One region of the Romboutsia sp. genome, then DNA from elsewhere that is predicted to be linked to it. Evidence: a T-box and tRNA genes for the amino acid it is inferred to sense, from the RefSeq annotation. Region 1 holds a T-box; the other regions hold tRNA genes.

Region 1 (6,057 bases):
AAAAACACCCCAACTGTTAGATTTTTGGTCCAACAATTGGGGTGCAGTACATTCTCTACACTCTTTTTTATGTATAAAATTAAAGATATCTATGAAATAATATCTTTAATCTTCAAAACTTAAATTAAATTCAAGTCTGTCTTCTCCGAGAATTGTATTTTCAAAAACACTAGTAGCATTTTCTATAAATTCATGTGGATTTTCAAGAGAGGGGCTAAAGTGAGTTAAAAGGAGTTTTTTTACATTACCTAATCTTGCTAAATTTGCCGATTCTCTAAAAGTCATATGATTATTTTTAACAGCCTTAGAAATATCCATATCATCACCATACATAGCCTCGCAAATGAATAAATCACTATCTTTTATAAATTCAGGTATTGAAAATATAGGTCTAGTATCTGTTATGAAACTAACTTTAATACCTTTTCTATCATCTCCTAAAACCATCTCTGGTTTGTATTCAACTCCATCCATTGTAATACTTTTTCCTGATTGAAGTTTTTGCCATAAAATAGTAGGTACGTTATTTAAAGTAGCTTTATCTTTATTAAACTTCGGGCATCTTTTAAAATATAAGCTGTACCCTAAACATTCTGTTGAATGTTCTAGCTCAATAGTTGAAATATCTATATCTTTTAAATGCTCATGGCATAAAGAGAAGGGTCCTTGAGGATTTTCAATAACATGTATATTATATGGTAAGTATTCAACTAATACTCTAACAGCATTCATATGTTCTCTGATTCCGTATGGACCTATTATAGTTAAATCTTCAGTTCTAGAACTATTTGCAATAGTGGATAAAAGTCCAATAAGTCCATTAAAATGATCCCCGTGAAGGTGAGTTATACATATTAAGTCTATATTTTTAAAACCACAATTTTTCATTTTCATAGAAATTTGAGTTCCTTCACCGCAATCTATAAGTATTTTTCTGCCTTTGTAATTTATAAACAAAGAAGATAAAAATCTATTAGGCATTGGCATATTACCACCACATCCAAGTAAAACTAAATCTATCATAAATTTCTCCTTATATTTTAGTAGTTAATATAGTATTTGTATTTTAAAATACATTTATTACTAATTAAGCATTAAAAAACATATTAAAATAAAAAAGAGATTATTATTTAATAATCTCTTTCTTACTTTATGCTGTCTTGTTTATATAGTTGAATAATATTGTATATTCCAATCGCTATACTAATCGCACCTATCATTAGCCTTTTAACTTCACTCAAAATAAATCCTCCTATTTAATAATAATAGATATATTACATATCATACTCATTTGAATTTAAAAGTTTATCTAACACTCTTTTTATAATATCATAACTAAATCCTTTATAAGCAAGGTGTTGTGAAATTTTTTGATATATTTTTCTTTTGTCTTCCTTTTTAACTCTATCGTATCTTTTTTTTGCTAAATACATGGCATTTTCAAATTCAACATCAGTATCTATATCAGAAATAGCCTCATCTATAGACTGTTTATCAATTCCTTTGTTATATAGATTTTGTTTTATTCTATTTTTACCACATCTGTTTAAATTAACATTAGTATTAACTATCTTTTGAGCTAGAATATCATCGTTAATAAAATTATTTTTCTTAAGGAATTTTATAACCATTTCTATCGTGTCATCTTCAAAATCAGAAGATAGTTTTTCTCTTATCTTTTTCTCCGATTGATCAGCTTTAGCTAAAATATTTAATGCCTTATTCTTAGCTTTCATGTACATTTCTTCGTTTAAAATGTGTTTTAAATTTTCTTCTTCTATAGTCATACCCTTTTTTAGATTGAATGTATATACTAACTCTGTAAATATAGCGATGAAAAACTCATCATTTACATAAATATTAACTCTGTCATCATTTTTCTTTTGTGCTTCTATTTTAGTAATTATAGCCATGAAAAATCTCCTTTAAATTGTATATAACTATAAGTATATACTAAAAAACAATTTATAACCTTTAATATTATAAAAATAATGATACAATAATAATATAATTGCTATAAAGGAGACGAAAAATGAGTATTGATAATCTGATTAAGGAAGCAGAGATAAAAAATACTGTTAAACTAGAAAACTTTAAAAAAAATAATGAGGAAATTAAGATAGGCATAATGGGAGGGACTTTTGATCCTATACATTATGCACACTTAGCTACTGCAGAGTTTATTAGAGATAAATATAGATTAGATAAAATTCTTTTTATACCATCAGGAAATCCACCTCATAAACTAAGTAATGTAACTAATAAATATGATAGATATAAAATGGTTACTCTTGCAACTATGAACAATGATGATTTTATAGTTTCAGATTTAGAAATAAAAAAAAATGAAAAAACGTATACAATAGATACATTAAGATATCTTAAACGAGAATATGAAAATATAGATATATATTTTATAACAGGTGCAGATGCTATATGTGATATTGAAACATGGAAAAATGTAAGTGAAAATTTTAAACTAGCAACATTTATAGCAGCTACTAGGCCTGGAATAAGTTTACTAAGAGCACAAGAAAAAATAGAAAAATTAACAAAAAAATACAATGCAAACATCATAAGTGTTTATGTTCCTTCGTTAGATATTTCATCTACTTATATAAGAAATCAATTAAAAGAAAATAAATCAGTAAGATATTTAGTTCCTGAAGATGTTGAAAAGTATATATATAATAATACGTTATATAAAGATGGAGATGAGTAAATGAATTTAGATAGTATTAATAATAAAATGAAAGAAATGTTACCTCAAAGAAGATATAAACATTCTTTAAATGTATGTAATTGCGCTATTAAGCTAAGTGAAATTTATAATTATGATAAAGATAAGGCTTGCTTAGCTGGAATTATACATGATTGTGCGAAGTATTTAAGTACTGAAGAAGTAGAATACTATGTAGATAAGCATAAGATTAAATTAGATTGTTTAGAAAAAGAAAATTTAGCACTATCGCATAGTGTAATAGGTTCTTATATTGCTAAATATGAATTAAAAATAGAAGATGAAGACATAATTAATGCAGTTAAGTATCATACTACAGGTAAAGAAAATATGACTTTATTAGAAAAAATAATTTATATGGCGGATTTAATAGAAGAGGATAGGGATTTTCCAAGTGTAAACTTACTGAGAGAATTAACTTATAACGGTAATTTAGATGAAGCGCTATTAATATCTTTTAATAACACAATAAAATTTGTTATTGAAAACAAACAACTTATACATCCAAGAACGGTAGAAGCTAGAAATTATCTTATGAAACAAAAATCATTATAAGGTAATAATAATATTAAAAAGTAAAATACAATGGTGTATAAAGAAGTATTTATGGTATAATATTTAAATACGTTTAAAAATAGGAAAGGTAGGAAATAATATGACAGTAGAACAAATGACGAAAGTTATATACGATGCAATAGATGATAAATTAGGACAAGATATATCGATAATAAATATAGGAGCGGTTTCTAGTTTATGTGATTATTTTGTTGTAGCTACAGCGTCTTCTACAAGACAAGTAAAAGCTATAGCTGATAATGTAGAAGATGAATTAACAAAGCTTGGGGTAGAGCCAAGAGGAAAAGAAGGATATGATTCTCAAGTTTGGGTACTTCTTGATTATGGTGATGTTATGGTTCATGTATTCAATGAAGAAAATAGAGAATACTACAAATTAGAAAAATTATGGCAAGATGCTCCACATGTGGATGTTGACACTTTAGCATAGAAATGATAATATAAACTATTATAATTAGAAAAATTTAAAATATTAAATAGACTAGAGTAGTAAAAGAATATGTTTTTCCAGAGAGCTAGTGTTGGTGAAAACTAGTAAAATGTATCTTTGAACTTGCTAGGCAATATCTATTTAGCCATAGTTGGCATAAAAACTATCTAAGAGAGTCTAGAAATAGACTAATTAGGGTGGTACCGCGAAGATAATCCTCGTCCCTAAACATTATGTTTAGTGATAGAGGATTTTTTTATATTAAAATAATTAATTATACAGGAGGGAATTTTAATGAATGTTTATAAACCAAATGAAGTTGAAGCTAAATGGCAAAAAACTTGGGTAGAAAATGATCAGTATAAAACAAACACAGAAGATTCATCAAAGCCAAATTACTATACACTAGAAATGTTACCTTATCCATCAGGTAAAATACATATGGGACATGTTAGAAACTATTCTATAGGTGATGTTATAGCTAGATTTAAGAAAATGGAAGGATTTAATGTTCTTCATCCAATGGGGTGGGATTCATTTGGTCTTCCAGCTGAAAATGCGGCTATAAAGCATGGAATACATCCCCACAAGTGGACTATGGAAAATATAGAAGATATGAAAGGTCAGTTAAAATTACTAGGACTTAGCTATGATTGGGATAGAGAAATAGCAACGTCTACACCAGAATACTACAAGTTTACTCAAGAAATATTCCTGAAGTTCTTAGAACATGGATTAGCATATAAGAAAAAATCTTTTGTTAACTGGTGTCCTTCTTGTGAAACAGTTCTTGCTAATGAACAAGTTGTACAAGGTGAATGTGAAAGATGTGATGCTATAGTTGTTAAGAAAGACTTAGAACAATGGTATTTCAAAACAACTCATTTTGCAGAAGAATTACTTCAAGATTTAGATACTTTAGATGGATGGCCAGATAAAGTTAAGACAATGCAAAGAAACTGGATAGGAAAAAGTACTGGAGCAGAAATAACTTTTGATATAGATGGAAGCGATAAAACTGTAACTGTATTTACAACTAGACCAGATACAGTTTATGGAGTCTCTTATATGGTTCTTGCTCCAGAGCATGAATTAGTTAAAGAATTAGTTGCAGGTACAGAGTATGAAGAAGCAGTAGATACTTTCGTAGCTAAAATGCACACTATGACTGAAATAGAAAGAACTTCAAGTGACTTAGAAAAAGAAGGTATGTTTATAGGTAAGTATGTTATAAATCCATTAAACGGAAAGAAAGTGCAATTATGGATAGCAAACTATGTACTTGCAGACTATGGAACAGGTGCAGTTATGGCAGTACCAGCACATGATGAAAGAGATTCTGAATTTGCAGCTAAGTACAACTTAGAAGTAGTTGAAGTTATAAATGAAGAAAATATAATGATAAACTCAGGTGATTTTGATGGTATGGATGCATCAAAAGCTTTCGATGCCATAATAGAAAAAATAGAGGAAATGGGAAGAGGAAAGAAAACAGTTAACTATAGATTAAGAGACTGGTTACTTCTAGACAAAGATATTGGGGATGTCCAATACCTGTAGTATATTGTGAAGAGTGTGGATTAGTTCCTGAAAAGAAAGAAAATTTACCAATATTATTACCAACTGATATAGAATTTACAGGTAAAGGTGAATCACCACTTACAACTTCTAAAGAATTCATGAATGCTACTTGTCCTTGTTGTGGAAAACCAGCAAGAAGAGAAGTTGATACAATGGATACTTTTGTAGATTCTTCTTGGTACTTCTTAAGATATATAGATTCTAAAAATACTGAAGAACCATTTGGTAAAGAAGTAGTTAATAACTGGATGCCAGTTGATCAATATATAGGTGGAGTAGAACATGCTATAATGCACTTACTTTACGCAAGATTCTTTGTTAAAGCATTCAATGAAATGGGAATGTTAGACTTTAAAGAACCATTTAAAAATTTATTAACGCAAGGTATGGTTTTAAAAGATGGGGCTAAGATGAGTAAATCTAAAGGAAATGTTGTGTCTCCATTAGAAATAATAGATGAATATGGAGCAGACACTGCTAGATTATTCGTATTATTTGCAGCACCACCAGAAAGAGATTTAGAATGGTCTGAACAAGGTGTTGAAGGATGCTTCAGATTCTTAAATAGAGTTTACAGATTAGTGGATGAATTAGTAGATTTAACTAAGTGTGATTCTTCTATGGGTGAATTAACTAAAGAAGATAAAGCTATGAGATATACTATAAATGCTACTCTAAAGAAAGTAACAGAAGACTTAAATGAGAAATTTGGATTCAATACGGCTATATC
Region 2 (4,476 bases), on a different contig from region 1:
CTAAAAAAGCTAGAATACACGATTTCATAATATCATTACCAAATGGATATGACACTTATATAGGAGAAAGAGGAGTTAAATTATCAGGTGGTCAAAAACAAAGAATATCTATATCTAGAATATTCCTTAAAAATCCTCCAATAATAATTCTTGATGAAGCAACATCAGCTCTCGATAACGTAACTGAAAGAGAAATACAAGAATCATTAGAAGAATTAAGTAAAGATAGAACAAATTTAATAGTAGCTCATAGATTAACAACAATAAAAAATGCAGATGAGATAATAGTATTAACAGATAAAGGTATAGAAGAAAGAGGCAATCATCAGCAATTAATACAAAAAAGTGGAGTATATAGCACACTTCATAAGAATTAAAAAAGACTTAATATAAAAAATATTATATTTAATATATTTTTGGATAAATTAATCTTAAATACAAAAGTATTTATAGGAGGATTAATTTCAATGGACAATAATAAGAATAGACTAAAAGATAGACCGAAGACTAAAGCAGAAATGAGAAAAATGTATTTTGAACATGGATCAGAGCTAGGAATAGAAGATGGATTACATGTTGGAGCTAGAGATAGTGGAACTAATAAAACTAAGACGGATAAGTTATATCATAAAGTTAAGAAAAAAGATTAAATAGATAATCAATAAAAAAGATGAGTGATTATACAATCACTCATCTTTTTTAGCATTTCAAATAATTATTGGTATCAGATGTGGGACTCGAACCCGCAATGAGATTTTTTTGGATATTTAATTATAAAGGATAGGTATTTAATATGGCAAGACCAACAGTAAGTGCGATGTTTTCAATACAAAAAATGTCTAATGAAGAACGTGAACGTAGAATAAAAATTGAAAAAAGTTGAGAGGTAAATCTGATAAACTAGATAAGCAAAGGAAGGTCTAGTTTATGGTGAACAATCTTCGTAAGAAAACGTGTTATAATTGTGGGAGAATAATAGTATATACAGGCAAATGAGTAATAGACATTAATAAAGAGGTAAATGAATACCCTTAATAGGGGGGGATTTTTTGAATATAGAACTTTACCTTAAAATACTATGTGGTGTTTTTTGGATTATAACTTATATGTTAATAATAGCTAAAAGTTTTAAAGATAAAACATATGGTATGCCATTTTTTGCTATTTATCTTAATTTAGCTTGGGAATTTACCTTTTGTTTTATATATCCACCTGAAAACTTTTTAGTAGCTCGTATTATATTTTTAATATGGTTAATTCTTGATTTGGTCATATTATGTATTTTTTTCAAATATGGATATAAGGAATTTAAATATAAAGATCTTATAGGCAAAAAATTCTTTTATACTTTATCTATAATATCTATAATATTTTCTACTATTTTCATGATATTATCAGTAAATGATTTTGCTTCATTATATCAAAATAGTATAGAACAAGCTTCTGGATTTATTGCCAATTTACAAAATCTACTTATGTCAATATTATTTGTATCAATGCTTTTGTATAGAGGTAACACTAAAGGCCAGTCTGTACTTATAGGTATATTCAAATGGGTTGGGACTTTAACTATTGCTATATTAAAGTTTAGTAAAGCTCTACCATCAACTACTACAGAACTTTTTATAATTGCATTAATTCAAATATTTGACATATTGTATATATACTTAATGTATAAAACTTTAAAAAATCCTTGTAAAATAATAAAATCCTAGGTAACTTCTAGGATTTTTATTTATCTTTTTTTGCAAAATAAAAGAGTTCCAATCAAAATGATTAGAACTCTTGCAAATACTCATTGGTGCCGGATGCGGGACTCGAACCCGCACGGTATTGCTACCAACGGATTTTGAGTCCGTCGCGTCTGCCATTCCACCAATCCGGCAAAAAAATTAACATATATACATTATACCAAATTAATTAAATATTTGCAATATATTTAGTATTAATATACTTTTAATATTGTGGTAATATTAAATAATAGAATATTGGTATATAATAACTATAAATAAAAAAATAGAGAAGTAGTAGGAGTGATGAATTTGGACAAAAGATTAATTATAATAGATGGAAACTCAATAATAAATAGAGCATTTTATGCATTGCCAGAGATGAACAATAAAGGAGGGTTAAAGACAAATGCCATTTATGGATTCACAACAATGTTATTTAAAATTATAGATACATATAAGCCTACTCATATAAGTGTTGCTTTTGATAGAAAAGCGCCTACCTTTAGACATTTAGAATTTGAAGAGTATAAAGCAGGAAGAAAGAAAATGCCTGATGAGTTAAGAGTTCAATTTGACCCATTAAAAGAATTACTAGATAAGTTTAATATAAATAGATTAGAAATTGATGGATACGAAGCTGATGATATAATAGGAACAGTTTCTAAATTGGGAGAAGAAAATGGATACAAAGTATACATAGTAACTGGAGATAAAGATGCCATCCAACTTGCATCACACAAAACAACTACTTTAATAACTAAAAAAGGTATCGTAGAAGTAGAAGAATATGATTTTGATTCAGTAATGGAAAGATATGAAATGACTCCAACACAGTTTATAGATTTAAAAGGCCTTATGGGAGATAAATCAGATAATATACCAGGGGTACCAGGTATCGGTGAAAAAACAGGTATAAAACTTATAAAAGAATATTCAAATATTGAGGGTATAATTGAGAATATAGAGAATTTAAAAGGAAGTATAAAAAATAAGATAGAAGAAAATAAAGACCTAGCTATAATGAGCAAAAGATTAGCCACGATAATAAGAGATGTTCCAATAGAATTTGATTTAGACAATTTAGAATACGGAGAGTTTAATAAAGAAAGTGTTGTAGAATTTTTTAGATATTTAGGATTTACAAGTTTAATTCCGAGAGTTATTGATTTAGATGGAGGTGAAGAAGTAAAAGAAGAACCAATACAATTAGAGGTACAAAAGCTAGAAAATATAGATAAATTTATAAAAGAAGTAAATGAAAATAATAAAATAATATTAAAGACAGTTAAAAGAGAAGGCAATATTTTAGAAAAAAATATAATGAATATGTTTGTAAGTATAGATGGAACAAATATATATTATTTATCAGAGAGCGAAATAAATAAATTAGAAGTTATACTCTCTAGTAACGAAATTAAAAAATTTGGATATAATCTAAAAGATGATTATATAGCCTTAAGACCATATGGAATAAAGTTAGAAAATATGAATTTTGATATAACTATAGCAGAATACTTGATAGATTCAACTTCATCTACATCTTATGAATGTAGCGCAATAGCAATGAAATATTTAACGAGAAAAGTAAGTTCAGGAGAAGAACTATTAGGCAAGGGTGTAAAAGCTAAAAAATATCAAGATTTAGAATTTGAAGAATTAAGTGAACACATATCTCAAGTAATAAATACTGTATATAATGTATTTCCTATGATGGAAGAACATTTAAATGAAATGAATATGGATGGTCTGTTTTATCATGTAGAGATGCCCCTAGTTGAAGTATTAGGAGAGATGGAATATGAGGGTATAAAAGTAGATAAAGAAAAATTACATGAGCTAGGGACTGAATTTAAAGAAGTAATAAAAAAAGTAGAGCAAGAAATATACGAAATGGCGGGAGAACAATTTAATATAAATTCTCCGAAACAACTAGGAGTAATATTATTTGAAAAATTAGAGTTACCTGTGATTAAAAAGACGAAGACTGGATATTCAACTAATGCAGATGTACTAGAAAAATTAAGGGATAAAAATCCTATAATAGATAAAATTACGGAGTATAGACAAATAGTTAAATTAAATTCGACTTATGTAGAAGGTTTATTAGGAATAATAAACCCAATAAGCAATAAAATACATTCATCATTTAATCAAACGATAACTACAACAGGAAGAATTTCTTCTACAGAGCCTAATCTTCAAAATATACCTATAAAGCTTGAAATGGGAAGAAATATAAGAAAAGTATTTATAGCAGATGAAGGCTTTAAGCTAGTAGATGCAGATTATTCACAAGTAGAACTTAGAGTGTTAGCTCAAATGAGTGAAGATGAAAATATGATAGAAGCATTTAAGCACAATGAAGATATTCATACAAAAACAGCATCTCAAGTATTTAATGTAAATATGGAAGATGTTACAGACGAACTAAGAAGTGCTGCAAAAGCAGTAAACTTTGGGATAGTATATGGTAAAAGTGATTTTGGATTAGCTGATGATCTTAATATATCAGTTAAGCAAGCTAAAGAATATATCGAAAGTTATTTTAATAAATATAATAAAATAAAAGAATACATGGACGAAACTATAGAAAAAGCTACACAAGATGGATATGTAACTACTATTTTTAATAGAAGAAGGTACATACCAGAAATAAAATCAAGTAATTTCATGGAAAGGAATCGTGGGAAAAGATTTGCTATGAACGCACCTATTCAAGGTAGTGCTGCAGATATAATAAAAA
Region 3 (12,331 bases), on a different contig from region 1:
ACAAAAGAAGAAGCTACAAGTAGAATAAATTCTCAAATGAGCCAGGAAGAAAAAAACAAATATGCAGATTATGTAATAAATAATTCGGGAACTTTTGAAGAATTAAAGATAAAAGCTAAGTATTTTATGATTTATATGAAGGAGAATTGGTGTGAATAAGAAAAAGATATTAATAATTCTATCCATTTTAATAATTTTATTTGTAGCGGTTTTAATTGAAAAAAAGACAATACATAAATTAATTTATCCTAAAAAATATTCTTACTATGTAGAAAAATATTCCGAAGAGTTTAATGTAGACGAAAATTTAGTATATAGTGTTATAAAAGCAGAAAGTAAGTTTAAAAAAGATGCAATATCTTACAAAGGTGCTAAGGGATTAATGCAGATAAGTGATATAACTAGAGACTGGGCAATAGAAGAGTTAGAATTAGACGAAATAGATATTTTAAATCCGGAAATAAATATAAAAATTGGGTGTTGGTATTTAAATAAACTCTATAAAGAGTTTGGAAGATTAGATTTAGTTATAGCGGCATATAATGGAGGTTCAGGAAATGTTAATAAATGGTTAGATGATAATAAGTATACTGATTATGGAAAAATATTACATACTATACCATTTAAAGAAACTTCAAATTATGTAGAAAAAGTAAAAAAGAATTATGAAAATTACAATAAGATATATAGCAAGAAAGGAACAAACTAATGAAAAGATTAAAGATTTTATCCATAATATTAGCAATATCGATTATGGTAATTGGATGTAGTGATAAAATAGAAAGTGGACAAAACAAAGATACAGATAAAAGTAGCATAAATTCAGAATATATAAATTTAACTATGGTGAAACCAACGACAATAAATCCAATATTAAATAAAGACAAATCTGTAGGATATATAACAAATATGATTTATGATGGTTTATTCACAATAGATGAAAATTATAATGTAGTACCACAACTAGTTCAAGAGTATGGTATATCTCAAGATGGTATGAGTATAGATATTAAACTAAAAAATGCAAAATGGCATGATGGATCTATAGTAACATCTAAAGATGTGAAATTTAGTGTAGATTTAATACAAAAAAACATAGATAGCCCATATAATGTATTAGCACAAAATATATCATCTGTATCTATAGCAAACAATAGTGAATTTACAATTAACTTTAAAGAAAAATATGCTTTCTCAGTAGATACATTAATATTTCCTATAGTACCGCAATCTAAACTAGGCTCAGTAGCAGGTAAAGATATAAATGATTATAAGAAAAATTTAATAGGAAGCGGTCCTTATAAAATAGAAAAATATGAAGAACGAGATGGAATGATATTGACTAGAAATGAAGATTACTATGATAAACTACCGAATACTATAAAAGACATAAAAGTAGGAATAGTACCTGATGAAGAAGCTCAAGTTTCTATGGTTATGGCATTAGATAGTGATATAACAGGTGTATCATTAAATGATTTAAGTAAATTTTATGAAAAAGAATTTAATATTACAAAATATGAAGGAAGAGATTATGAAAATTTAATTTTTAATTATAATAATCCATTATTAAGAGATGTTAATTTTAGAAAATCAATAGCACATGCTATAAATAGAGAAAAAATAGTAGAAGAAGGATATATGGGGGATGCTAAATTGATAAACTTCCCTCTTAATTCAAATTCGAAGTATTACAATAAGGATATAAAATTTGTAGATTATAATAAAGACAAAGCAAAGGAATATCTTAATAAAGTTAACCCAATAAAAGGTGAACAGATACAAAATTCAGGAGATACTACTAATAATGAACAAAAGGATAATCAATTAAATTCATCTAAAAATTTAAATATAAAAACAGATAAAAGTTCAACAGGTAAAGAAATTAATAAAGAGAATATTTCTAAATTAAATTTAAAAATTATTGTGAATAAAAACAACACAGAAAGGGTTAAATCAGCTAATATAATAGGTGAAAATCTAAAAGCGATAGGTATTAAATCTACAGTTGAAGAGTTAGAAGATAAAGATTTACAAGATGCTATAAATTCTAAAAATTACGATTTAGCTTTAGTTGGATGGGAACTATCTATTGTACCAGATACTAGAAATATAATTGAAAATTCAGGGTATAGTGATGAAAAATTAAGTAATTATATGGACTCTTTATCAAATGCAACTACACAGTCACAGATAGAAGATATATATAAATCAATACAAAAATATATAAATGCTAATGTAATATTTATTAGCTTAGCAATTAGAGATGATTATATAGTTACTAATAGAAGGATACAAGGTGAAAGAGCCCCAAATGATTTTGATATATATGAAGGAATAATAAATTTAACTATGAAAGATAAACAATAAATACAATATAAGTTAAATTTATATATTGAAATATTTATTAATAAAATTGTTGACTTGCAAATTTAAAACGCATATCCTTTATATTATAAAGTATATGTGGGAATGGCGGAATCGGCAGACGCACTATCTTGAGGGGGTAGCGAGTATATACTCGTGCGGGTTCAAGTCCCGCTTTCCGCACCAAATTATAAAAATACATAATACACTTACTAATTAAAATATGTTATAATACCTGCATAGGGTATATAAGGAGGTATATGTATATGCAAAAAAAATTACTGATAGATGGTATGAGCTGTGGACATTGTGTAAACCATCTAAAAACAGCGCTTACAGAAGATATAAAAGGTGTACAAGTAATAGACGTTAATTTAGATGGAAAATATGCAATAGTTGAAATGGAAGATATGGTTACTAAAGAGGAACTAAGTTTAGTAATAGAAGAGTTAGGATTTGAATTAAAAGGAATTGAATAATTATAAAAATAAGAACTAGCAAAATTGCTAGTTCTTATTTTTATAATTATTTAAGGGTATAAAAAAAGACTTCTATTGGGGGAAAATAATAGAAGTCTAAAATGGGGGAGATTGAGTATGTTTGATTTTACTTTAATAGTATGTCCATACTCAAATTATATATACGCATAAATATACAACTAATAATAAATCATATATATCGAAAAGAAATATAGTTTTAAATAGGAAAAGTATATTCGGCGTATATATAATTATATTATGAAATTTGGCCAAGGAGGTAACTCACATTTTTTTTAAAGTTTGAATATAATATAAATAAGTAAGGGGGGAGTATCATGGATGAAAGAGGATATAAAGAAAATTTAAGAAGAATGATACTTGATATGGCCCAAAAAGAACTTGATAGTAATGTATCCAAAAAAGGAGTACAGAAGTACTTTGAGGGAAATGTTGATAAAATAATAAGTGAAAATATTAAAAAAGTAACTCAGGGTATAGGCGTAAATAAAAACTATTTGAGGGTTTTAAAAAAGGGTGCATATCAAGAAAGTATTTCTTCAGTTGCAAAAACTATAAAATCTGAGGAAATATTTAAATCTAAAAATGAATTAGTAAAGTTTGCAAGATATTTAGGTATAAATGTAAATATGAAAAACTCATACAATCAAATGCTAAGAAAAGTGTCTACTCATATATATTCCAATAGAAATGAATATTCTAAAAAGTATTTTTCATATAAAAGAGGAGAAAATGAGTATATACTAGAACCAGAAAAAATAAAATCAGATTTAATAGAAAGTTATAAATCAAAAGCAAGAAATGATATGAGATCTATAGCAAAATTACTAGATATAAAGATAACAGATGAAGATGGAGCAGAAGATATAAGAAGAAAAGTAATAAATTATATTATGAAGGAGAAAATTTCTAAAAAACAAATAGAATAATGTAGAATTGAAGGCGCTTATAAAGCGTCTTTAATTTTGAAAATAGCATATAATATAAAAGAAATCAAATGAGGAGTTGATGACGTATACGCATAAAAAAATTATGTTTAATAATCTTATTAATTATCACAAGCTTTGTTTTTGAAATGAGTTGTTTTCCACCTAAAAAAGAAATAAAGATTGTTAGTTATAATATTCATAGTGGATTAAATAAAGACATGTTTCCTACTCTCTTTGACATAATTGATTTCTTAAGAATTTCAAATGCAGATGTAATATGTCTTCAAGAAGTTAATGAATCTGCTAATGCAGGTTTTCAGGTAAGCAGTTTCAAAGACGAACTAAAAATGCACTCCCATTTTGCTGCTAATGTGGTAGGTTTAGGACTAAACTATGGACTAGTAACATATTCAAAATACCCTATAAAAAGTGAAAATCATATTTATTTAACTAGTGAAAGAGAGCAAAGAGGTATGTTACATACGGTAGTTAGTGTCAAAGGTAGAAAATTAAATATCATAAATGTACATTTGGGTCTTGGAGAAGAAGAAAGAGAAATGCAACTTAATCAACTGGTAGATTTTATAAATAAGTTAGGTAATGATCCATATATAGTAGTTGGAGATTTTAACCAAGGTAGTATGTCTTTAGATGAGAAAATATTAAAAGATGTAGCAAAGGAATTAGATAAAGCAAATATATTAACTTTTGCTACTGGGCTAGATAGAATAGATTATATACTTGTATCACCTAAAATAGAAATTTTAGATTATGAAGTTTTAATAAAAAATATGTCTGATCATTATCCAATAATAGCGAAGATAAAAATATAAGGCTATGCTTAAGATATTAAATATAATAGGTGTAGTTTTTTTATTTTAAAAAAATATGATAAATAATCATAAATTAATAATTATAAAAATATATATTATTAATAATACTTTTAGGGGGGACAAACTAATGAATAAGAGAAAGACAATTTACAGGGGATTTAATAAAAGACGTAAGACAAATATAATAAAAATAATTTCAATTATAGCAAGCTTATGTTTGATCGGTGGATATGGATATATAAAAGTTAAAGATAGTAATATTATAGGAAGTTTATCTGAAAAAATATTATCTTTAAAATTGGACAATTTTTTTCCGAAAAAAGATAAATTTTTAAGTTATGAGGATTATGGATTACAAAAAGAGGAAATAAATGAAGATGCAGAAGAGAAAAAAAAATCTGAAAAAGTGGAAAAAGAAGTTGAAGATAAAGTTATAAATGAAGAGAGTAATGAAGTTGTTAAAGTAGCAAAAACAGATGGATGGAATATTTATACTATTCAGGTAGCTTCCGTTAAAGACGATAAAGATATGGATAAGATAGAAGCACAATTAGTAGAAAATAAAATACCTTCTTCAGTGATAGAAATAGATGGAGCTAGAAAAGTTCAAACCTATGCATCTTTTAATAAAGATGTGACTAGAACTCATATAGAACAAATAAAAACTGTATTTCCAGATGCATTTATATCACAAATGGAAGCTCCTGTATTATCATTAGAATATACTAGTAAATATTCTTATATAGCAAATATATCGGATGAATTAAATAACTTAATAAAAAACTTTGAAGAAGAATCTAAATTTTGGTCTAAAAATAAAGAAAATATAGACTTAAAAGAATATAATACTCTTTTAACAAATAGAAAACAAATAATATCAGATATACAAAAAGAAGCTGAGAAAATTGATTATTCTAAGATGAATGTGTTTAAAAATAATTTAATAAAGTACACAAAAGATGTAAATGAAAAAATTGATATGGCATCAAAATCTGCAAATGAGAAAAATTATAATATGAGTGAAAGTTTATATTTATCTTCAATGCAAGGATATTTTTCATTTATCAATTCTATAGGGGGAGCATAAAAAGGTTGTTTTATAACAACCTTTTTTTATTTAAAAAACTGAAAAGTATAAAAATACGTTAAATTCAGATATTTTTTTAACAATTGTTAAGTTTTTAAAGTAAATATAGTATACTTATATTAAAGTGTAAGTAAGTGGTTTGAATTTATATAGAAAGGGGTAAAAAAATGAAACTCTTAACCTTTAAGGGAGGTATACATCCTCAGTATAGAAAGGAGTATTCTAATCAAAAATCTATTGAAAAAGCAGAAAGTCCTAAGGTAGTATATATACCTATTCAACAACATATTGGAGCGCCATCAAAGCCGATTGTTGAAGTAGGTGATTTGGTTAAAGTAGGACAAAAAATAGGTGAACAACAAGGATTTGTTTCTTGTAATGTACATTCATCAGTATCAGGGAAAGTAATAGCAATAAAAGAATATGAAGTTCCTGGAGGAACGGGGGTATGTATTTCAATAGAAAACGATTTCTTAGAAGAAAAACACGAAAGTGTTAAGCCAAAAGGCGAATTAGAGAGTTTGAGCAAAGAAGATATAGTCGGGATAATAAAAGAAGCAGGAATAGTTGGTATGGGAGGAGCGACATTCCCAACGCATGTAAAGTTATCACCACCACCAGATAAAAAAATAGATGTCGTTATATTAAATGGTGCAGAGTGTGAACCCTATTTAACAGCTGACCATAGATTAATGCTTGAAAATCCAGAAGATGTTGTATTTGGATTAAAAGTCTTCATGAAAGCATTAGATGTATCTAAAGGATATATAGGTATAGAAGTTAACAAGCCAGATGCACTAGAAGCAATAAAAAAAGCAGCTGAAACTTATCCTGATATAGAAGTAGTGAGTCTTGAAATTAAGTATCCACAAGGTGCAGAAAAACAGCTTATCTATGCATGTACAGGTAAAGAGGTACCATCAGGTGGACTACCTATGGATGCAGGTGCAGTAGTAAACAATGTTGGAACAGCTGCTCAAGTAGCAAAGACTATAAAAACAGGGATGCCATTAGTTGAAAGAATTACTACTGTAACAGGTAGTTGTATAAAAGAGCCTAAAAATTTAATAACAAAAGTAGGAACTCTAGTATCTGAAATTATAGAACAGTGTGGCGGGTTCAAAGAGGATAAAAAAGTTGGTAAAGTTATAATGGGTGGGCCTATGATGGGAATAGCACAGTATACAATAGACATACCTACTAATAAAGGTACATCAGGCATATTGTGCTTAGATGAAGAAGAGTCTCGTACTCCAAAACCACAAAATTGTTTAAGATGTGGTAAGTGTTTAAGTGTATGTCCTGCATTTTTACAACCATTGTATATAAGTGCATATTCTTTAAAAAATGACTTTGAAAGTGCCGAAAATCATAGGGCATTAGACTGTATAGAGTGTGGGTCTTGCTCATTTGTATGTCCAGCAAGAAGACCATTACTTCAATCAATTAGAAATTCAAAAAGAGAAATAATAGCAAATAAAAGAAAACAATCAGCTAATAAATAAGGAGAGTTAGGAGGGATAAGAATGGGTAGTAAATTGATAGCATCATCTTCTCCTCATGTGAGAAGTAATGAAGATACATCTTATATAATGAAGCAAGTTATAATAGCGCTTCTTCCGGCTACATTAGGAGCATTGTACTTTTTTAGATTAAGCGCATTAAATGTAATATTCTTTTGTATACTTGGGGCAGTAGGTTCTGAATTTTTATATCAAAAAATAACAAAACAAGAAAGTACAATAGGTGATTTTTCGGCAGTAGTAACTGGATTACTATTAGCATTCAATGTTCCAGCATCACTTCCATGGTGGATGTGTATACTGGGTTCAGTGTTTGCGATAATAGTAGTGAAAATGGTTTTTGGAGGAATTGGTAATAATTTTGTTAACCCAGCTCTTGCAGCAAGAGCATTTTTATTAGCATCTTTCCCAGTTGCAATGACAGCTTGGACTAAAACTGGAGTTAACTGGGTAAGTTCTGGAAATATAGATGCATATACAACAGCAACTCCATTAAGTTTTTTAAAGAATGGAGTAGAAGGTATATCGGGTCTTGCTAGTAACGGAATAAGTCTTACAGATATGATGATAGGGAATATTGGAGGATGCATAGGTGAAACATCAGCTATATTAATTTTAATTGGTGGACTTTATCTAATGTATAAAGGGATAATTAACTATGTAATACCAGTATTTTATATAGGTACAGTGTTTATATTATCATTTATACTTGGTGGATTTAACTTTAATTTTGCTATATATCAATTAGTAGCAGGAGGGCTTATGATAGGAGCATTCTTTATGTTAACTGATTATACAACATCTCCTATGACTACAAAAGGTCAAATTATATATGCAATATTAGCAGGGATAATAGCAACAGTTATAAGATTATATGGAGGATATCCAGAAGGAGTATCATACTCAATCTTATTAGTTAATGTTATGACGCCACTTATAGATAAATATGTGAAAAATAGAGTCTTTGGGGAGGTGGCTAAGTAATGAAGAATATGGCAAAATTAGGTGCGGTTTTATTTGCTATATGTGCAGTAGCAGCCTTAGCACTAGGGCTTACAAATCAAATAACAGCTCCCATAATAAAAGAAAGAAATATACAAGCTAATAATGAATCAAGACAAGTTGTATTGCCAGAAGCGAAAGAATTTAAACAACTTGAAAATATTGATTTAGAAGGAATGGATGGTTTAGTAGCTGAAGTTTATGAAGGTACAAATGGACCAGAATTAGTAGGATATACTATGAAAACACTTCCAAAAGGATATGGAGGTAAAATAGAACTTATAGTAGGTGTATCAAAGGATGGGGTTATAACAGGAATTAACATAGGAAGTATGACTGAAACTCCGGGGCTTGGAACTAAAGCAGCAGAACCTAAATTCAAGGATCAGTTTAATCAAAAACCAACTAAAGAACTTAAAGTAATTAAAGGAAAAGCATCAGGAGAAGATCAAATAGAAGCAATATCAGGGGCAACTATTACATCAGCAGCTGTTACCAAAGGAGTAAACGCAGCAATAGAAGTATTTAATAGTAACCTTAGTAAATAGGAGGGTAGATTATGAAATTAGCTAAAATATTTAAAAATGGGCTAATAGATGAAAATCCAACATTCGTACAGATTATAGGGATGTGCCCGACTTTAGCTGTTACAACTTCAGCGGTTAATGGTCTTGGAATGGGTCTTTCAACTACGGCAGTTTTACTTTGTTCTAACGTAGCTATATCGTTATTGAGAAAAATAATACCAGATAAAATAAGAATACCTGCATTTGTAGTTGTTATAGCTACATTTGTTACTATAGTAGGAATGCTTTTAAAAGCGTACCTACCATCGCTTGATGCGGCTCTTGGATTGTTCATACCGTTAATAGTTGTTAACTGCATAATATTAGCACGTGCTGAAAGTTTTGCATCTAAAAATAGTCCAGTAGAATCGGCAGTAGATGGTTTAGGTATGGGGCTTGGATTTAGTATGGCACTTACAATATTAGGTGCAATAAGAGAATTACTTGGAAATGGTAGTTTATTTGGATTAAGTTTATTTGGATCATCATTTGAGCCAATGTTATTATTTATATTACCTCCAGGCGCGTTTTTAACATTAGGATTTCTTTTAGCAGGATTTAATAAGTTAACAAGTAAGAAAGCATAAGGAGGGTGAAGTAATTGAATTTAGTACTTTTATTTTTAAGTGTTGTTCTTGTTAACAACGTTATAACATCTCAATTCTTAGGGATATGTCCCTTTTTAGGAGTTTCTAAAAAGGTTGATACAGCTGTAGGTATGGGAGTAGCAGTTACATTTGTTTTAACATTAGCTTCTGTAATTACGTACTTTATACAAAAGCTATTAGTTGCAACGGGGAATGAATTTTTACAAACTATAGCATTTATATTAGTTATAGCATCTATAGTTCAGTTCGTTGAAATGGTAATACAAAAAATGAGTCCATCTTTATATCAAGCGCTAGGAGTTTTCTTACCTCTTATAACTACAAACTGTGCTGTACTAGGAATAGCACTAGTTAATGTAAATAATGGATATAATTTATTAGAAACGCTAGTTAATGGATTTGGAGCAGGTATAGGATTTACGTTAGCGATAGTATTATTTGCAGGGATAAGAGAAAGATTAGAATTAGCGGATATACCAGAAGCTTTCAAAGGATTCCCTATAACGCTTATATCAGCAAGTTTAATGTCAATAGCATTCTTAGGATTTGCTGGACTTATAAAACTATAAAATAGGGGGTGAAAATAATGTCTATACTTAATTCAGTTTTAGTTTTAGGAGCTTTAGGGTTTATATTTGGTGCAGTTCTTGCATATGCATCTAAGAAATTTGCAGTGGAAGTAGATGAGAGAGTAGAAAAAATACTTCAAGTACTTCCAGGTGCAAACTGTGGTGGATGCGGATTCCCAGGATGTGGTGGTCTTGCAAATGCTATAGTAGAAGGAAATGCTCCTATAAATGCATGTCCAGTTGGAGGATCAGATTGTGCAGACCAAATAGGTGAAGTAATGGGGATTAGAGCAGAAGAAGGCGAAAAAAAAGTAGCTAAAATAATATGTAAAGGAAATTGTTTAAGCGCTAAAAATAAATATGAGTATGAAGGAATACATGATTGTAGATCAGCAAATACTTTAAATTCAGGGGCTAAATCTTGTAAATATGGATGTTTGGGTCTAGGAACTTGTAAAGATTATTGTAAGTTTGGAGCTATTTCTATAATTGATGGATTAGCTATAATAGATGAAGAAAAGTGTGTAATGTGTGGAAAATGTATAGAAGTTTGTCCAAAGGGAATAATATCTCAAAAACCAGCTAAGCAAGAGGTAGTTGTAGAGTGTAACAGTAAAGACTTTGGCAAAACAGTAAAAGAAAAATGTAGTGTAGGATGCATCGGCTGTGGATTATGCGCTAAGGCTTGTCAATTTGAAGCTATAGAATTTGAAAATAAAATAGCGAGAATAAATTATGACAAGTGTGTAGAATGTATGGCGTGTGTTGAAAAGTGTCCAACAAAAGTTATAAAAGGTAACTTAGATAATAGAAAAAAAGTTACTATAGATGAAGAAATGTGTATAGGATGTACAATTTGCAAAAAACAATGTAAGTTTGAAGCTATAGAAGGTGAATTGAAAGAAAAACATAAAATAGATTTAAATAAATGTGTAGGATGTCATTTATGTTTGCAAAAATGTCCTAAAAAGGCTATTAAAACTATATAATATGGATAAGATAAAGGTATGGGTTTCCATACCTTTTATTTTATTTTGAAATAATTAATAGTAAGTATCAAATTAATCAATATATAGAATAAAAATATGCCGAAAATTAAAGTTGATTTTATATTTAAAAATTTGTACTAAGGTAAGTAAATAAGATATTCAAAACTATATATATTTTAATAACTAATTTACATTGACTAAATTAATTGAATGAAACCAAAGTGTTCAATTTTCAAAGTCGCGATATAGTGAAAGTGCGAAAACTTAATTAGAACATATATATCATAAAAATCGAAATGATATTTAACAACTATAAATATAGAGATATAACAATAGTGTAATAAAATCATTCGACATTTGTGTTGAATTTTATACAATATAATGATAGACTAAATAAGTACAAATTCTAAGGACCAGATGAGGTGAAAGAATGAATATAATCTTAGCATCAGCATCTCCTAGAAGAAAAGAAATTTTAGAAAATGCAAATGTTAAATTTGATGTAGTAAAAAGCACAATAGATGAGGTTATATTAGACCAGGAATTGCCATATCAAGTGGTAATGAGACTTGCATTTGAAAAGTGCATGGATATAGCATCTAAAAATGAAAATGATTTGGTTATAGGAGCAGATACTATTGTTGTTTTAGACAACATTATTCTAGGTAAACCAAAAGACAAAGAGGATGCTACTTCGATGATTAAGAAATTATCAGGAAAAACACATCAAGTTATAACTGGTATTAGCTTAGTAAATTTAAATGTAAATAAAAAAGTAATAGATTATGTAGTTAGTAATGTTAAATTCAAAGATTTATCTGAAGAGGACATAAAAGATTATATACAAACTAATGAATCGTTAGATAAGGCAGGAGCATATGGAATACAGGGATATGGAGCTATATTAGTTGAAGAAATACAAGGTGATTACTTCAATATAGTAGGACTGCCTATATCAAGACTAAGTGATTTATTAAAAAAACATTTTAGTATAAATCTTTTTTATGGAGGGTGATCTAGCTGAACGATTCTTTTAATGTAGAGATGACAATAAAGGAAATGGCATTAGAAGAAAGACCAAGAGAGAAGATGCTTGCTAAGGGGGAAAAGAGTTTATCTAATGATGAGTTATTAGCTATTCTTCTTAGAACTGGCACTAAACGTAAAAATGCTATTCAATTAGCTAATTATATTATAAACAAGGACATACAAGGATTAAGACGTCTACAAGATATGACTATAGAAGAGCTATGTGAAATAGATGGAGTAGGACTATCTAAAGCAACTCAGATAAAAGCAGCCTTAGAACTAGGGATTAGAGTTGCAAGTATTAAGCCTAATAAATATAAGGTTAAAAACCC

What was found. A T-box is a leader RNA that pairs with one kind of tRNA and senses whether it is charged. The one in region 1 lies ahead of leuS (leucine--tRNA ligase), so its partner is inferred to be a tRNA-Leu.
Region 2: it has a tRNA-Leu gene. The T-box ahead of leuS (leucine--tRNA ligase) is inferred to sense a tRNA for this amino acid. The anticodon was not compared.
Region 3: it has a tRNA-Leu gene. The T-box ahead of leuS (leucine--tRNA ligase) is inferred to sense a tRNA for this amino acid. The anticodon was not compared.

The regions. Positions count from the first base shown of each region.
Region 1 covers NZ_JBXKIW010000077.1:77-6,133, forward strand. The annotation lists gene AC11VW_RS12525 (ribonuclease Z) at 106-1,023, opposite strand; gene recX (recombination regulator RecX) at 1,275-1,913, opposite strand; gene nadD (nicotinate-nucleotide adenylyltransferase) at 2,033-2,722, shown strand; gene yqeK (bis(5'-nucleosyl)-tetraphosphatase (symmetrical) YqeK) at 2,723-3,295, shown strand; gene rsfS (ribosome silencing factor) at 3,396-3,746, shown strand; T-box leader at 3,790-3,975, shown strand; partial or broken gene leuS (leucine--tRNA ligase) at 4,041-6,057, shown strand, end outside.
Region 2 covers NZ_JBXKIW010000095.1:14,449-18,924, reverse strand. The annotation lists partial or broken gene AC11VW_RS15060 (ATP-binding cassette domain-containing protein) at 1-377, shown strand, start outside; gene AC11VW_RS15055 (hypothetical protein) at 468-650, shown strand; gene AC11VW_RS15050 (transmembrane-type terpene cyclase) at 1,050-1,715, shown strand; tRNA gene AC11VW_RS15045 (tRNA-Leu) at 1,800-1,885, opposite strand; gene polA (DNA polymerase I) at 2,043-4,476, shown strand, end outside.
Region 3 covers NZ_JBXKIW010000095.1:1,451-13,781, reverse strand. The annotation lists gene coaE (dephospho-CoA kinase) at 1-159, shown strand, start outside; gene AC11VW_RS15030 (lytic transglycosylase domain-containing protein) at 152-709, shown strand; gene AC11VW_RS15025 (ABC transporter substrate-binding protein) at 709-2,370, shown strand; tRNA gene AC11VW_RS15020 (tRNA-Leu) at 2,467-2,553, shown strand; gene AC11VW_RS15015 (heavy-metal-associated domain-containing protein) at 2,634-2,846, shown strand; gene AC11VW_RS15010 (hypothetical protein) at 3,182-3,793, shown strand; gene AC11VW_RS15005 (endonuclease/exonuclease/phosphatase family protein) at 3,940-4,626, shown strand; gene AC11VW_RS15000 (hypothetical protein) at 4,754-5,713, shown strand; gene rsxC (electron transport complex subunit RsxC) at 5,881-7,218, shown strand; gene AC11VW_RS14990 (RnfABCDGE type electron transport complex subunit D) at 7,240-8,220, shown strand; gene AC11VW_RS14985 (RnfABCDGE type electron transport complex subunit G) at 8,220-8,786, shown strand; gene rsxE (electron transport complex subunit RsxE) at 8,798-9,391, shown strand; gene rsxA (electron transport complex subunit RsxA) at 9,406-9,981, shown strand; gene AC11VW_RS14970 (RnfABCDGE type electron transport complex subunit B) at 9,999-10,970, shown strand; gene AC11VW_RS14965 (Maf family protein) at 11,401-11,985, shown strand; gene radC (RadC family protein) at 12,030-12,331, shown strand, end outside.